3 regions of the Streptomyces sp. NBC_01471 genome follow, and region 3 is predicted to be linked to each of the others. Evidence: riboswitches for the same ligand, from Rfam matches in the RefSeq annotation. Region 3 holds a riboswitch; each other region holds the start of a gene.
The links. Region 3 has a riboswitch for thiamine pyrophosphate ahead of OG285_RS04425 (cytosine permease). Riboswitches for the same ligand answer to the same signal wherever they lie in the genome.

Region 1 (2,182 bases), 5.1 Mb from region 3:
CAGCACGCCGTTCCGGAAGTGCCCGGTGGCCAGCAGGAGGCCGGGCAGCGCGGTCGGGCCGAGCAGCGGCGCGTTGTCGGGCGACGCGGGACGCAGTCCCGCGCGCGTCTCGGTGAGCGGGAGTTCGGTGATGCCGGGCACCAGCTCGTGGGCGTCGCGGAGCAGTTCGTACACCCCGCCCGCGGTGACCGTGGTGTCCCAGCCGAGCTCCTCGCTGGTCGCGCCGACCACGAGTTCCCCGTTCTCGCGGGGGACCAGATAGACATCGCTGCCCCGGACGACCGCGCGGACGGTCCGGCTGAGGAACGGCGCGTACACGGGCGGCACCGTCAGCCGCAGGACCTGCCCCTTGACCGGGCGTACCGGCGGAAGCACCGCGTCCGGCACCCCGGCGAGCCGGCCGCTGAGGCTGCCCGCCGCCAGGACCACCCGGTCGGCGGTGAGCGCGACGCCGTCGGCGAGCACGACGCCGGTAGCCCGGCCGCGTTCCACCGTCAGCCGCTCCGCCCAGCCGCGGTGGAAGGTGACCCCGGCCCGCTCGCACGCGGTGAGCAGCGCTTTCGCCAGCCGCCGCGGATCGACCTGGTGGTCGCCGTCCACCCGCAGCCCGCCGCGTACCCCCGGCGCGAGCATCGGTTCGAGGCGCCTGCACTCGCGTCCCGTGAGCCATTCGGACTCCAGGCCCGAGCGGAGCTGGAGCGCGTGCAGCTCCCGCAGACGGGCCCGGTCGTCGAGGTCGAGTGCCACGGCGAGGGTGCCGCAGGCGCGGTAACCCAGCTCCTGCCCCGATGCCTCCTCCAGCTCCGCCGCGAACGCCGGGTAGCGGCGGGCGGACTCCAGATTCAGACCGAGCAGGACCTGCTCGCCGTAGTGCAGTTCCGTGACGGCGGCCAGCATGCCGGCCGCGACCTGTGCGGCGCCGCCGCCCGGCTGCGGGTCGACGACGGCGGTGCGCAGTCCGCGCTGCGCCGACCGCCAGGCCGTGACGAGGCCGATGATCCCGCCACCGATGATCAGTACGTCGGGCAGCGTGTCCGCGCGGTCGGTGCGGTGCGCGTGGTGGTTGGCGTGATGCGCGTGCATGGGCGTCCAGCCCCTCCCTTCGCCGGCATGACCCGGATCAGGTTCGTACGGTCGGAGGCCGTCCAGCCCCCCTCTCAGCCCGGTACGCCCGGACTCCCGCGAGTGGTTCAGCGTGGCCAGCCTAACCCCGGTCCGCGCCGCCCCGTAAGGCGTCCCGGGACGGCCCCCTGTCCTGACGGTGCGTCAGCTGCTTAAGGTGATCGGGTGAGTGAGCCGAGGAACGTCGTCATCGCCGGTGCGGGCATGGCCGGAGTGCAGACCGCTGTCGCCCTGCGGGACCAGGGCTTCACCGGGCCCGTCACGCTGATCGGTGAGGAGTCCCACCAGCCGTACGACAGACCGCCGCTCTCCAAGTCCGTGCTGCTCGGCAAGGCCGAGGGCTCCGCCTTCGACGTCGACTTCGGCGCGCTCGGGGTCGAGCTGCTGCTGGGCTGCGAGGTGACCGGCGTACGCCCGCGGGAACGGGAGCTGGACACCTCGCGCGGCCCCGTCCCGTACGGGTCGCTGGTCGTCGCCACCGGCGCCCACCCGGTCACGCTGCCCGGCAGCGAGGGCGTTCCCGGCGTCCATCTGCTGCGCACGCTCGACGACGCGGGGCGGCTGCGGGCCGTCCTCGCCGACCGGCGGGACGTCGTGGTGGTGGGCGCCGGCTGGATCGGCGCCGAGTTCGCCACGGCCGCACGGGAGGCGGGGTGCGCGGTGACGGTGGTGGAGGCGGCCGGCCGGCCGCTCGTCGGGGCGTTGCCGGCCGAGATCGCGGCGCCCATGGCCGACTGGTACGCCGACAGCGGCGCCGAACTCGTCACCCACGCACGCGTGGCCCGCGTCGAGCCGGGGGCCGTGGTCCTGGAGTCCGGGCGGCGGCTGCCCGCCGCGGCCGTCCTCGTCGGCATCGGGGCCAGGCCCGCGACCGGCTGGCTGGCCGGCTCCGGAATCGCGCTGGGCACCGACGGCTCGGTCACCGCCGACGAGCGGCTGCGCACCTCGGTCGCCGATGTGTACGCGGTCGGCGACTGCGCGTCCTTCCCCTCCCGCCGGTACGGCGAGCGGCTGCTGGTCCACCACTGGGACAACGCCCTCCAGGGGCCGCGCACGGTGG
Region 2 (2,182 bases), 800 kb from region 3:
GCATCTCCTCGCAGGCCGGCTGCGGTATGAACTGCCCCTTCTGCGCCACCGGTCAGGCGGGCCTCGACCGCAACCTCTCGACCGCCGAGATCGTGCACCAGATCGTCGACGGTATGCGAGCGCTGCGCGACGGTGAGGTGCCGGGCGGGCCCGCGCGGCTCTCCAACATCGTCTTCATGGGCATGGGCGAGCCCCTCGCCAACTACAAGAGGGTGGTCGGCTCGATCCGCCGGCTGACCGACCCCGAGCCGGACGGTCTCGGGCTCTCGCAGCGCGGGATCACCGTGTCCACGGTCGGTCTGGTGCCGGCGATGCTGCGCTTCGCCGACGAGGGCTTCAAGTGCCGCCTCGCGGTCTCGCTGCACGCGCCCGACGACGAGCTGCGCGACACCCTCGTCCCGGTGAACACGCGCTGGAAGGTCCGCGAGGTGCTCGACGCGGCGTGGGAGTACGCCGCGAAGTCCGGCCGCCGGGTCTCCATCGAGTACGCGCTCATCCGCGACATCAACGACCACGCCTGGCGGGGCGACCGGCTCGGACGGCTCCTCAAGGGCAAGCCGGTCCACGTCAACCTGATCCCGCTCAACCCGACACCGGGCTCCAAGTGGACCGCGTCCCGGCCGGAGGACGAGAAGGCGTTCGTCGCCGCCATCGCCGCCCACGGTGTCCCCGTGACCGTACGGGACACCCGTGGCCAGGAGATCGACGGAGCGTGCGGGCAGCTGGCGGCCGCGGAGCGGTAGGGCCCGTGTAACGTGGGCCGCACATTTTCATATTCCGACAGGGGAGCGCCACAGCGCTGAGAGTGCGGCACGCCGCAGACCCTCTGAACCTTGCCCGGGTCATTCCGGGTAGGAAGTTCGGTCACTACTCAAGCTGTTCAGCCCTGCCCGTTTCCGCGGGCAGGGCCGCGTCTCTTCCTGGATGTCCCCATCCCAGGAGGAATCAGTGAGTACCACCAAGCGAGCGCGCACGTCCGGCAGAACGCTGACCACCAGGAGGCTCACCGTCACGGCGCTGGCCGCCGCGCTGGGCGTCTCGACGCTCGCTGCCTGCGGAAGCTCCGGCGACTCCGGTTCGGGCGCCAAGAACTCCAAGGTCGTCACGCTGGTCAGCCACGACTCGTTCGCCGCGTCCCCCGCCGTGCTGAAGGAGTTCACGAAGGAGACCGGCTACACCGTCCACGTCCTGAAGAGCGGGGACGCCGGAGCCGCGCTCAACCAGGAGATCCTCAGCAAGGGATCCCCGCGCGGCGACGTCTTCTTCGGCGTCGACAACACCCTGCTGTCGCGGGCACTCAGCAACGGCCTCTTCACGCCGTACCGGGCCAGGGGTCTGGACCAGGTCGATTCCGGGGTACAGCTCGATGCGGCGAAGCACCGGGTCACCCCCATCGACAGCGGCGACCTCTGCGTCAACTACGACAAGAAGTACTTCGCCGACCACAAGCTCGCCCCGCCCAAGAGCTTCGACGATCTGATCAAGCCGCAGTACAAGAACCTCCTCGTCACCGAGAACGTCGCCACCTCGTCGCCCGGGCTCGGCTTCATGCTCGGCACGGTCGCCCGGTACGGGAACGACGGCTGGCAGGCGTACTGGAAGAAGCTTGAGGCCAACGGCGTCAAGGTCGACGACGGCTGGGAGCAGGCGTACAACAACGACTTCTCCGGTTCGGCCGGCGGCAAGAAGGCCAAGGGCGACCGGCCGCTCGTCGTCTCGTACGCGTCGAGCCCGCCCGCCGAGGTGCTGTACGCCAAGCCGCAGCCGAAGACCGCCCCCACCGGTGTCGTCACCTCCACCTGCTTCCGGCAGATCGAGTTCGCCGGGCTGCTTGACGGCGCGAAGAACGAGAAGGGCGGCAAGGCCCTGATCGACTTCCTGATCAGCAAGAAGTTCCAGGAGGACATGCCGCTCAACATGTTCGTGGACCCCGTGGTGAAGGGCGCGAAGGAGCCCGCGGTGTTCACGAAGTTCGGCGCGAAGGTCACCCGTCCCGAGACCGTCGCACCCGGCACGATCGCCAAGAACCGTGATCAGTGGGTCAAGTCGTGGTCCTCGATCGTCCTGAAGTAGAGCCCGCGGCGCGGAAGGGGCCGTCCGCGACCGGGCCGGGGCCAGCGAACAGGGCGGCCCGGCGGCGGACGGCGGTGCGGCTCGCGCTGATGGCCGTGCCCGTCACGTT
Region 3 (2,182 bases):
GGCGATCTCCTTCTTCGCCGGGTCGTCGAGTCCTGTCGCCGCCGTGGCGACGTGCCGTGTGGCGTGTGAACTCACGTGCTCCGCCGGGGCGTTGGTCGCGTAGGCGGTGGCCGGGACGGCCACCAGGGCCAGCCCGAGCACGGTGCGCGTGATGATCCTCCGGCTGCGTCCAGCGGTGGTGCGGTGGGGGGCTTTCACCGGTCCTCCAAGGGGAGTTCGTGCGGCGATGTTCTGTTAGGAAGCTTTCCTATCAGCTACCCAGGAGGCCGTACACCCCCTGGGGTGAAAGGAGTTGAGCGAATTGGACACGCCCCGGACTGATCCTGACCGATGGCGCGCGGAGGGTGGCGAAAGGTAGGCAGGGTGTATCACCTATTTTGCCCGAAGGTGACTCCACGCAACCGGACGGCCTCCGTGCGCCACGGCGGCGGATGCACCGGCCCGCGCGCTGTAGCGTCTGCGGTATGGACGATCACTCAGTAGTCGATGTCGGCGACGTACGGCTCGCGTACCGCACCTGGGGCGACCCCTTCGGCGCGCCGGTGGTGCTGCTGCACGGCCTCGGCGGTTCGTCCGCGACCTGGGAGGAGACCGGGCGGGTGCTCGGCGAGGAGTGGCGGGTGTACGCCCTCGACCTGCGAGGACACGGGGAGAGCGACTGGCCGGACGAGTACTCGTTCGAGCTCATGCGCGACGACGTACTCGGCTTCCTGGACGAACTGGAACTGGACCGGGTCGGGGTCGTCGGCCACTCCATGGGCGGCGTCGTCGCCTACCTGCTCGCCCAGGAGCACGCGGACCGGGTGGAGCGGCTCGTCCTGGAGGAGACCCCGCCGCCGTACCCCAGGGACGTGGCCGAACCGGAGCGACCCGAAGACCCGGTCGACTACGACTGGAACGTGGTGCCCGCCATCAGGAACGAGATCCGCGAGCCCGGTCCCGAGTGGGCCGAACGGCTCGGCGAGATCGTCGCCCCGACGCTGATCGTGACGGGCGGCCCGGACAGCTCGATGCCGCAGGAGCGGATCCCCGACATGGCAGCGGAAATCCCCGACTGCAGGACCATCACGATCCCGGTCGGCCACACCGTGCACGCGCTGGAGCCCGGACAGTTCTCCGCCGCGGTCAGTGACTTCTTCACCAGCTGAGCGGCGGGTGCAGCGTCCGGCCTGGTGAACACAGCGACCCCCTGCTCGTCGCCGTCGCCCCCCGCGGCTGCGCACCCTCGCCGCGGACAGCGTGGCGCCGCACGTTAGCCTTGCCGTCGTACCGGACACGGGGTGCCCCGTCCAGGGGCTGAGATCACACCCGCCGAACCTGAACCAGTTAGCACTGGCGGAGGGATGTCGCTCATGTCATTTCCACCTGCTCCCAGCAGCACGTCGGCCACAGGTCCGCGATCCGTCTTCGACGGCCGGATGCCCGCCGAACCCGGCGACTTGCGTATCGAGGCACGCGGCATCGCCCCGGTGCCCGGGCACCATCGCTATGGCGGCCCGGGCCGGCTGTTCACCGTGTGGTTCGCCCCGAATCTGACCATGACCGGCGTGTTCACCGGCACCGTCGGTATCGCGCTCGGTCTGGACGTGCCCACCGCCCTGGCGGCCGTTGTGCTGGGCACCTTGATCGGCGCCGTTCCCACCGCGTATCTCGGAACCTGGGGCAGCCGCACCGGGGCAGGTCAACTGCCCTTGGCCCGGCTCGCGTTCGGCCGCTCCGTCCTGGTGCCCGGCCTGCTGCAATGGCTGTCGTCGGTGGCCTGGGACGCACTCATCGGGCTGTTCGGCGGAGACGCGCTGGCCCGGCTCTGCGGCTGGCCCTTCTGGCTGGGCGTACTGGTGATGATGCTGGGACAGGGGTCCCTCGGAGTGCTGGGCTACGAAGCGATCCACCGGCTCCAGAAGCTGATGACCTTCGTGCTCGCCGCCGCTTTCGCCGCCCTGGCCTTCAGACTCCCGGACAGCGTCCAGCACGCGGCCGCCGCCCACGGCGCCGACCGCGCCGGTGCGTTCGTACTGACCAGCACCATCGCGCTCAGTCTGGCGCTGTCGTGGGCTCCGTACGCCAGCGACTTCAGCCGCTACCTGCCGCAGGACACCTCCCGGCCGCGGATGTTCTGGTACACGCTCCTCGGCGTCAGCGTCTCCTTCGTGGCGGTCCAGTCACTCGGGTTGTGGGGCGC

Region 1: it holds a riboswitch for thiamine pyrophosphate, as region 3 does, so the genes downstream of both, thiO (glycine oxidase ThiO) here and OG285_RS04425 (cytosine permease) in region 3, are expected to answer to the same signal.
Region 2: it holds a riboswitch for thiamine pyrophosphate, as region 3 does, so the genes downstream of both, OG285_RS07900 (thiamine ABC transporter substrate binding subunit) here and OG285_RS04425 (cytosine permease) in region 3, are expected to answer to the same signal.

What each region holds. Positions count from the first base shown of each region.
Region 1 covers NZ_CP109450.1:6,099,949-6,102,130, forward strand. Annotated here, with positions in the region: gene thiO (glycine oxidase ThiO) at 1-1,083, opposite strand, end outside; TPP riboswitch at 1,081-1,193, opposite strand; gene OG285_RS27315 (NAD(P)/FAD-dependent oxidoreductase) at 1,288-2,182, shown strand, end outside.
Region 2 covers NZ_CP109450.1:1,804,288-1,806,469, reverse strand. Annotated here, with positions in the region: gene rlmN (23S rRNA (adenine(2503)-C(2))-methyltransferase RlmN) at 1-743, shown strand, start outside; TPP riboswitch at 773-876, shown strand; gene OG285_RS07900 (thiamine ABC transporter substrate binding subunit) at 949-2,073, shown strand; gene OG285_RS07895 (ABC transporter permease) at 2,163-2,182, shown strand, end outside.
Region 3 covers NZ_CP109450.1:1,004,531-1,006,712, reverse strand. Annotated here, with positions in the region: gene OG285_RS04435 (chitosanase) at 1-198, opposite strand, end outside; gene OG285_RS04430 (alpha/beta hydrolase) at 465-1,148, shown strand; TPP riboswitch at 1,267-1,361, shown strand; gene OG285_RS04425 (cytosine permease) at 1,344-2,182, shown strand, end outside.